DNA from 3 places in the Dehalobacter sp. DCM genome. Region 3 is predicted to be linked to each of the others. Evidence: riboswitches for the same ligand, from Rfam matches in the RefSeq annotation. Region 3 holds a riboswitch; each other region holds the start of a gene.
What was found. A riboswitch is a leader RNA that binds a small molecule or an ion and turns the genes downstream of it on or off. The one in region 3 is predicted to bind cobalamin.
Positions count from the first base shown of each region.

Region 1: another riboswitch for cobalamin. It lies ahead of LPY66_RS08585 (ABC transporter ATP-binding protein); the one in region 3 lies ahead of cobK (precorrin-6A reductase).
Region 2: another riboswitch for cobalamin. It lies ahead of LPY66_RS16365 (sodium:solute symporter family protein); the one in region 3 lies ahead of cobK (precorrin-6A reductase).

Region 1 is NZ_CP092282.1:1,830,173-1,833,454, reverse strand. Features, by position in the region: gene LPY66_RS08590 (energy-coupling factor transporter transmembrane component T family protein) at 1-537, opposite strand, end outside; gene LPY66_RS08585 (ABC transporter ATP-binding protein) at 534-2,069, opposite strand; cobalamin riboswitch at 2,271-2,450, opposite strand; gene asnB (asparagine synthase (glutamine-hydrolyzing)) at 2,673-3,282, shown strand, end outside.
Region 2 is NZ_CP092282.1:3,520,173-3,523,454, reverse strand. Features, by position in the region: gene grdC (glycine/sarcosine/betaine reductase complex component C subunit beta) at 1-983, shown strand, start outside; cobalamin riboswitch at 1,047-1,222, shown strand; gene LPY66_RS16365 (sodium:solute symporter family protein) at 1,468-2,928, shown strand; gene LPY66_RS16360 (glycine/betaine/sarcosine/D-proline family reductase selenoprotein B) at 2,947-3,282, shown strand, end outside.
Region 3 is NZ_CP092282.1:1,388,335-1,391,616, reverse strand. Features, by position in the region: gene LPY66_RS06620 (ABC transporter substrate-binding protein) at 1-687, opposite strand, end outside; gene cobK (precorrin-6A reductase) at 880-1,650, opposite strand; cobalamin riboswitch at 1,783-1,982, opposite strand; cobalamin riboswitch at 2,249-2,427, shown strand; gene LPY66_RS06610 (hypothetical protein) at 2,726-3,282, shown strand, end outside.

The DNA.
Region 1 (3,282 bases), 440 kb from region 3:
CGGAAGGTTCTTGATTTTATTCACGATGCCCTCAGAAGGAACTCCTCGCACAGACTGGCTTTCCGAAATAGCTTGGTATTCCTTTTTCATCAGCGGCAAAAAGCGGGCAGCTATGACAGTCAGCATCGCATAGCGATAGGGCACGCGCCAAGCGATAAGCATCAATGTCACATCTACAGCCGACGTCCAAGTCATAAACTGAACAGCCGCCAAAGTGACAGCCGCCGTACGAAAAATCCCTAAAGCGGCATATGGCAAGGCTCCCGAATAAACCGAAAGAACTCCCCATTGCCATACAAGCTGTCCTTCCCGGCAGAACAAGAGCTGAATCACCAGGATTTGAGAGGCGACAATCACGATCACCGGCAACAGGATTTTGTATTTTTTCAGATTCTGAGTGAAAGCGCAATCCGTCAGAATAATTAAGGCAATAATTCCGATTGCCATGAGCATATTCCGTGCGGTTAACGCGGTAAGGATCAGCGTAACGCACCAGACGAATTTCAAACGCGGATCAATTTTTTCGATGACGCTCATAAGGCAATACCATCCTCTGGAAAATAAACACTCTGGTGCACATCGAGCCCCAAGTCCATCAAGTCTTCTTTGCAGGAATCCATATCTTTGCTCGGAACATCCAGTACAACGTGGTGCTTCCGCATCACAATGATTCGATTGGTATATTTTTGCACTGCACTGAGATCATGGGTTACGAGAATGATCGTTTTGCCCTGCTCATGCAAGTGGGAGAGCAATTCCATAATCAGGGCGCTTTGTTCCTCATCTAAGCTGGATGTTGGTTCATCTGCGATGATTATCTCCGGGTCGCCAACAATAATCGAGGCAATTGCCAATTTCTGACGCTGACTGCGGCTAAGCTGATGCGGATGACAATCGGCATACTCAGCCAGACCGGTAACCGCTAATATCCTGTCCACCTTTGCTTCAATTTCTTTTTGCGGCAGCCTCCTTGTTTTTAAAATGAAACCGACCTCGTCTTTAACCGTGTTGGCGAATATCTGAAAATCAGGATTTTGAAACAAGAAACCAATTTTACTGCGTAAGGCGGCTAAATTCTTCTTGGTCAAAGCCTGGTTGAACATCACGATTGACCCTTTATCCGGCATGAGCAAGCCTTCCATCAACTTGAGCAATGTCGTTTTGCCTGACCCATTCAGGCCCACTAACCCAATAAAATCCCCGCGGGAGACGGCTAAATTAATGTTTTCACAGCCAAGAAAGACTCCTTTATAGGTAAAGGATAGGTCCTTGACCTCGATTATCTTTTCTTCCGATAGATTGTTTTGAGGTTTAAACTGCGATACCAAACGGTTTGTCGTTTTCCAGACCGCCTTATTTTGCAGCTGCTGCAGGTATTCATGCGGTTTGTATTCCGCCTTGACTGTCCCGTCGGCCACGATCAGAACACGATTGGCATAGGGGAGAATATCGCGGGCCCGATCCATTACCATGATCACCGTGACACCTTTTTCCTTGTTTAAATAGCCAAGATACGCATAAAGATCCTTCTTCCCCTGACTATCAAGTTCTGCCGTCGGTTGATCTAAAACAAGAATAGGAGTTTCCATTGCCAGAACGCTGGCGAATACGACGCGTTGGGCTTGCCCGCCGGACAATTCATCCGTCTTACGATCATGAAAATCCGTTAACCCTACAAATTCAAGGTAATGATGCGTTCTCCTGGTTATCTCTTCCCAGGAAAGATTCATATTGGCAATACCGAAAGCGACCTCTTCCCCCACACTGATGCTGATCATTTGATTTTGAGGTTCCTGCATCATATAACCGATATAATCGCACATCCCCGATAATGGGATCTCTTGGGTGTCTCGTCCCATTACCCTGCTGGAACCGTTTATTTCCCCGTTGAAAAACTTAACTGCAGCCCCCGTGATGCAATGAAGCAACATGGATTTGCCTGAGGCGACTTCACCGGTAATGGCAACAAAGTCTCCTTTCTGGATCGTAAGATCAATATCTTTCAGAACAATCTTCGTTGCCGGCGGAAAAGTCAACGCTTTGATTTTTAGCTGTACTGCAGGTTCCATGACATTTAACCTCCACTGTCTACTGTGAGTACCGACAATCGCCGCTCCTAGCCATCCGTGGCTTCGCGGCATAAGTCCCTCCATGGACAATCGCCGCTCCTAGCCATCCGTGGCTTCACGGCATAAGTCCCTCCATGGACAAATAAAAAAAGTTCCAGCTTTAAGGGTCTACCCTAAAACTGAAACTTTACCATCGTTTCAAATTAATCAACTTTAACGGCAGGTCTTCTGACTCATAGTTTTAACCGATGACTGCGCCTTCCCAATTTCTCAGTGGCCTATTGCAGTGATCACAACTATTCACAGCGGTGGGTCCGTCCAGGATTTGCACCTGATTCCCTATTCTTCTCTATAAGAGACACCGGTAAAAGATATTAATGATAGATTTATTTTATAGGAAATTGAATAAAAGTCAAGACATTAGGCAGATTTAAAATGGTTTTTTTCATCCTTTCAATCATTATGGTTCCTGCTGCAACATATGGCGTTCGAAATACAATATACATACAAATTTTCGGTTCCAAACCGGCAGCGTATCATCATACATTACTATAGATGATAAACATTATCAATAAAGCTTAAAAGAATGAGGAGATGACAGTAATGTGCGGTATTGTTGGGTGGCTGGACTGGGATCGTGATCTGTCCGAGTCCGGAGTAATTATTAATGCCATGGTGGATACGCTAGTTCCCCGAGGTCCTGACGCCAGGGGAATGTACTTAAGGACCCCTATCGCATTTGGGCACAGCCGATTGGCCGTAGTCGACATCATCGGCGGTCAGCAGCCCATGGTCCGTTTTCGGGATGGCTGGGAATATGTCATCACATATAACGGAGAGCTGTATAATACAGAGGAAATTCGGCGGGAGCTTGTACTTAAAGGCTATTCACCGCAAGGGCATTCGGATACAGAGATCCTTCTTTTGTCTTATATGGAATGGGGGGAAGCCTGTGTTGATAAACTCAATGGCATTTTTGCCTTTGGTATATGGGACAGCCGGAGAGAAACTCTCTTCATCGCCAGGGATAGAATGGGAGTCAAACCCCTATTTTACTTTCAGAAAAACAATTCCTTCCTATTTGCCTCCGAGCTGAAGGCCCTCCTGGCTCATCCTGATATTCCCGCCGAACTTGATAACGAAGGCCTGGCCGAACTTTTTATGATCGGACCGGCCCGGACTCCCGGACATGGGGTCATTCGAAATATCAACG
Region 2 (3,282 bases), 2.1 Mb from region 3:
AAGCCTTGCCATTGACCTTTGACGGAAGTACCATCGGGTGTATCCAGAAGGCAAGCATTTCGGATCCTGCCCTAGCCGCCTCACGGATCGCAGAGAACCTCATTGCCAAGGCTTCAGCAACGGCAGCGCTGCAGCTCCTCTTCAACAATACTGGCCTTCATCCTCTGGACGTAGACTATATTTTTGAAGCATCTGAGGAGGCCTGTGGAGATATCCGGCAAAAGGGAGGCGGTGGTTTCGCCAAGTCCATTGCCGAAGCCTGCACCTGTTCAAATGCCAGCGGCGCCGATACGCGTGCATTCTGTGCAGCCCCAATGCATGCCTTGCTGCAAGCTGCAGCATTCGTACAGTCAGGGATCTTTGCAAACGTGATTGTCGTAGGCGGCGGCTGCTGTGCGAAGCTTGGCCTCAATGCAGGAATCCACCTTAAACACGGGATGCCTGTCCTGGAGGATATGTTAGGAGCCTTTGCCATTCATATCAGTAAGGATGACGGTTTCAATCCGATTTTGCGTACGGATCTAATTGGCAGAATGAATGTAGGCTGTGGCGATTCACCGCAACAGGTTTTTCGTTCCCTTATCGCGGAGCCTTTAACAAAAGGCGGCTATAAAATATCAGAGATTGATCGTTATGCCGCAGAGCTTGTGAATCCAGAAATCCTTGAGCCTACAGGGTGTGGTGATATTGCTGAAAAGAACTATAAAATGATCGCTTCCTTGGGTGTGCTAAATAAAGAGATCGATCGTAGCGAGATTCAGGAACAGATCCGCCGCTTTGGAGTGCCTGGCTTTGCGCCAAGTCAGGGGCACATTCCTTCAGGAGTGCCGTACATTGGGCCTGCGCGGGAACTAATACTGAGGGACAACGTGAAGCAGGTGATGATCATAGGGAAAGGGAGCCTTTTTTTGGGAAAACTCACGCGCCTTTACGACGCTCTTTCCTTGCTCATCCAGAGAAACCCAAAATATTCCGGTGTTTGAAAAGCCAGGAAGAATCATATTAGGACAATTAAAGACAGATTGAATACTTCAGAATAATATAAATAACTTCGTATATTTGCAGGTGCCCCTTTTGGGGAGAATAGGGAACCGGGTGTGATTCCCGGACGGACCCGCCACTGTAAAGAGGAGCGTATACAGATACCACTCCGGTTATGATGGGGGAAGGTGTAATACGCAATGATCCAAGCCAGGAGACCTGCCTGCAAATTTCTATGCCAGCTTCGCGAACGGGCTGGTTTAGGTGATGGATGATGGAAAAATCCGCACTCTGTTTGAGATGCGGGTTTTTTATTTATCATTTATTTTGAAAGGGGGGATCAACATGCATGCGAGTACTATTTTTATTGGAACAATCTTGTTTTTTTGTTTTGCTGCGATAGGCATATCCATCTTCGGCAAGGGCTTCTTTAAAAAGTTTGACTAGCAACGCATCATTTAGAACGAGTGAATGAAAGGGGAATTCATGATGGAAATCGGCAAATACATTGCCTTATTTATCTTTTTTATCGTATTGCCCTGCTGGGCGGTTTACTATGGACGAAGCGGTATGAAAAGTCTGGAAGGATACGTTTTTGGCGGCCGGATGTTAGGGCCTGTCACCTCGGCTTTCACGGCTGCAACTGCAGCTACCAGTGCAGGCTTGTTTGTCGGCGGAGCGGGTATGGCTTACAAGTATGGCTGGGGCGGCGCTACTTGGCAGCTTGGAGCAGCTTTGGGCGTATTTATCAGTTGGTTTCTGATTGCGCCAAAGATTCGTGAGGTGTCCCATAAAATCCAAGCCATTACGACACCGGAATTGTTTGTGAAAAGGTATGGATCCAAACACTTTTATCCAATCGTCGCATTTTGGATTGTTCTTTTCAGCATTCCTATGCTTGTCGTCCAATTACGATCGGTAGCATTAACCCTGGAGAGCTATCTGGGGATACCGTACCTTTGGGCGCTGATCATATTTAGTGTGGTACTGGTTGTTTTTTCTTCGTTGGGTGGCCGTAAGGCGATTGCCTATCTGGATGTCGTCCAGGGCATGATCATGATTACTGCTGTTACAGCGGCTATTATTGTTGGTTGGAGAGCGGTTGGTGGTATCTCCGGACTGGATACTTTATTGGCGCAGAAAAACTACAGTTTAACGACCTTTTTTGGAGAAATGCCGCGTTCGCTCTGGTTTAATTTAGCGTTTGTCTATATGTTCGGCTTATTCAGCAGTCCGCATATTATTCCGGCTTTTTATGGGATGAAAGACGGCAAAACCGCACGATTAGCTTTTCCTATGGGGGTCGTCATCTCCCTGTATTGGACGTTTGCCGCAGTCTTGATTGGTTTGATTCCACGGGCGCTGGGCATCGCCGTCGAAACATCGGATAAAGCCTTCGCTGTATTTTTGGCGCAAGTAGCGCCTGGATTTGTCGGATTGCTGATGATTTTCTGTTTACTCGCGGCTGTTTTTACGACCTTGGATGCTTTGTTGATGGCAGCCGGATCCAGCATCGTGCACGATGTTCTCTGCCGGATTAAAGGAGTCAGTTTGACAGAAAGACAAGAGCTGCGCTTTGCGCGGATTGCAACGGCCGTGATCGGAATCATCGCATTTATTCTGAGCGAAATACAGATCCCTCTGATTACCATTGTCAATGCCTTTGGTTTTGGTGCTTTTGTCATTGTGATTGGCGTGCCGATGATCCTGGCATTGTTCTGGGATAAGGCCAGTCGGGAGGCCGCCTTTTTCTGCACGATTGCAGGGCCCATCCTCTATATCCTGTGGCATTATTTTTTGGTAGATATCACCGGCCTTGGTGAACTTCCCGGTACCCTGATCGTAGTACTCACGGTGTCCATCATCCTGAGTTTGCTCAAACCGGCAAATCAGCAAAGCTATTTCCGGCAATATCAGGAAACCTATTTTCAAAAAATAAAGGCTTAAAATAGGAGGAGACGGTTCGTGCGAATACTTTACTATATGAATCAATTCTTTGCCGGGATCGGCGGCGAAGAAAAAGCGGACACCTCTCTGCTTTTTATGGAGGAGCCAATTGGACCGGCAATCGGTTTTGGCTCTCTTCTGGATCAATCATTGATGGTGACGCTCGTCGCAGTTTGCGGGGATAACTATTTTCACAGCCATCAAGAGGAAGTATTGCAGCAAGTGGTTGCCAAGGCGAAAGAGCATCGTATTGAGATGGTCATCGCCGGCCCTGCATTCAACGCAGGCCGATATGGTCAGGCATGTGGGGCAATAGGCGAGGCAGTGGCTCGGGAGCTACGGATACCTGCGATC
Region 3 (3,282 bases):
CGCCTCGATAAAGACGGCGGCTTCCTGACCCTTGTTATAGAAGGCGCCTAAAAATTTCAGCCATTCCAAGCGTCCAAGATCCGTCGCTTCCGTATAATCATTGACCACCGCGCAGGGGATTTTAAGCTCCTTCATTTTGGCCAGCGTTTTCTGCAGTCCGTAATCCCCGGTATAGACAAAGACCATATCCGGGTTCAGCGCCTGGATTTTTTCATAATCCGGATCCGCCATGCCCCCAGTACCGACATATTGGATAGCGCCGCTCTCCATACGCGTTTTAACCGCATCGACGTACCAGTCCGCCGTGTCCGTGGTCACAGCGGCGATGCTGTCCCATTCCTGATCGGTAAATATCGCCTGCAGCAGCCCCACCTGCGTGGTCGAACAATAAACCACCTTTTTCAGGGGCGTGTTGACCACCGTCGCACCTGCAGCCTCGCTAATTTCAGGGGTTTCCGTACCCTCCGGCACCAGCAGGAACTGATTGCCTTCAGCATCTGTCAATAGGGTGAAATTATCACCGTAATCGACGATTTTAAACGCGCTCGTATAGCTCAAACTGACCTCTTTGCCAGTTAAGGCTTTATTGCTTTTCTCAGTTCCGCCGGAACAGCCGACCATAAGTGCGGAACAAAGCATAATTATAATGACAATTAAACAAACATTTTTTTGATGACCCCGAATCATGATAATTCCTCCATTTTCATGTTTTTATTAAGTAACCCAGTACCTTGTTAACTTGAAAGCTTAATATTAATTGCGTGCAGGTTTCTTGTGTTAGATCACGCAATCACTAATCTGAAACGTTAACCAGCGGTGACACCTCCAATTAATTTTAATTTATCTTTGAATTTCGGAAGTTCGATTATCTTCCAAATTTCACTCCTGTTGAATATTTTGTATCAGTCGGATGACCTCATCCACAGACCTGGCTTTGTTTTCATGGTGCAGTTCCTCACGTTCAATCATAATTACCGGAATCCCAATACGTTGTGCCGCACGAATCTTTTCCATGACGCCTCCTGTATTTCCGCTTTCTTTTGTTACCAGTACAGCCGCGTTGCAATATTTGATCAAGGCAATATTTAGTTCTTCGCTGAAAGGCCCCTTCATAGCGATAAGGTTATTGGCATTAAAACCCATTTTTTCACACCGTTCAATGACTTTGCTGTCAGGAAGGACCCTGATAAACAAACGATTCTTATACTCTGGAATATTTGTAAATACTTTGACTTTGCCGCTTCCGATAGTCAATAGAATATTGCCCTGGCAGCTTAAGAGTTTTTTATATGCCTCATCATGGTTTTTTACACGGATAATATCTTTCCAATTGTCAATCACAGACTCTCTTTCATAGCGGATATAGCCAATTTTTTTTATTTGGGAAACGCTCATCGCATTGCGGGTTGTCTCCAAAGAAAAAGGATTGGAAACATCAATAACGTAATCCGGCTCAATGCTATCGAGCAAGCCGGCGATCCATTGCTTTGAGACCCTCCCTTGATGAATACGGATATTTTCAATATCCGCCAAAGCCTGGCTTCCAAGTCTCGAGGTAACAACTGCCGAAACTTCGATATTCATTTTCAGCAATTGAATAATGACCTCTTTTGCTTCTGCTGTGCCTGCAATTACAAGCGATTTTGACATGGTTCCCTACTCCTCGCCCACATCGTTTTTTTCAATAAAAAAACTCTCAATGCCTAACAACATAAGCAATGAGAGTCCGTCTCAAATATAAGCGAACAAAAACTCAAACACCCTCCATCACGCGTGAAGTTGCTAGTGTACGAAACGCAGGCAGGTCTTCTGGCTTAAGTCTCATCGTCTCCTCCTGCCTTCCCGGTTACAGTGGCATTCCTGGAGGGACTCCTCTTTTACAGCGGCGGGACCGCGTGGGATTTACACCCACTTCCCTTTTCACCGGCTCATAACTTCTATTCAGCGAAATTATAACCGACACCTGTTTCCAATATTTTGTTTTCAGTCTGATTATATCGCATCCCAAATGCTATGTCACGAAAAAATTTATCGGCATTTTTCCTTCCCCTCAGGCATAATCATACCAAGGATAGAAGAGAATCAATGTCCGGTTATTCATATAGGTGATACCTATGCCTGTTCCATGTGTCAGAATTATGTATAAATTTATCATTGATTCAGCAGCTTGATTGCAACTGCTTGTATAAATACACATGATGAAAAAATGCTTGCCTTTTATTGAATTTGGATCTATAATCGTCAGTAATTGAATATTTCAGCTGTAAGTGACCGGTTGATAGCCGGTATAATAGGGAAACGGGTGAAAGTCCCGTGCGGTCCCGCCGCTGTAAAAGGTGAGAAGTCCTTGAAAAACCACCGAATCCGGGAAGGTAAGGATGACGATGAACCTTAAGCCAGAAGACCTGCTTGCAGTTAGTTCATTGTATACCTACGGTCGATAGGAGGATGGATTGTGTTACTGCTTGAATCTATGCAGATGCACAGTTTTGTAAACCTTTTTGAATCCACAGGACAAAAGGTTTTTTTATTTTCGCTTTGTTTATTTCGCGGACACTCTTATGCAAGCTATTTGCCGGCGTGCATAAGATTGACATTTTAAGTTCTCCTTGATTATCTCTCCCTTATGGAGAGGAAGCATGTTTGTCATTGGACTGAGGTACAAACATGCTTTTTCTTTTTACAAGTGGTATTAATTACTCAAATTTTGGAAGGAGGTTCCAAGATGCCGGTTACATTAAATATTTTATTAGATCATTTTCCACTTGTTTCTTATGCCCCTAAAAAGGAAAATCCAAAATTTCTTGGGATCAAAATGCTAAGCTGCCATAGCAGCCGTCTTTCCCCAGATTACCTTTATGTGTGTAACTTCACAAAAGCCGTTAAAATAAGTCAGTCTTTTCCGAACCTCTACTTATTATGTCCCCGGGACGGTTTACAGGAATACGTGGCTGACAACGCTTTGAGAAGAGTGATTATGTTTGACGGTAAGATTAATTATGATTCGTTTTTTAGGTTTAAGGAGGTTTTTAAGACTTTCAAGGAGTGGGAAAGCAACATGCAGCGCTCTCTTATTGCTGGCCGCGGCTTACAGGATTTACTGGATATCAGCGAAAATATCATCGACAGTCACATTGCTGTCGTTGATTCGGGATTTAATCTTCTAGCGTATACGCAGCATACGGAGTGTGAAGCCCCCCTGATTCTTGGTCTGCTGACTCAAAATCCCCGTGCCAATCACAAGCTGCGTTATCTTAACCTATCCTGGGAATCATGGAGTCA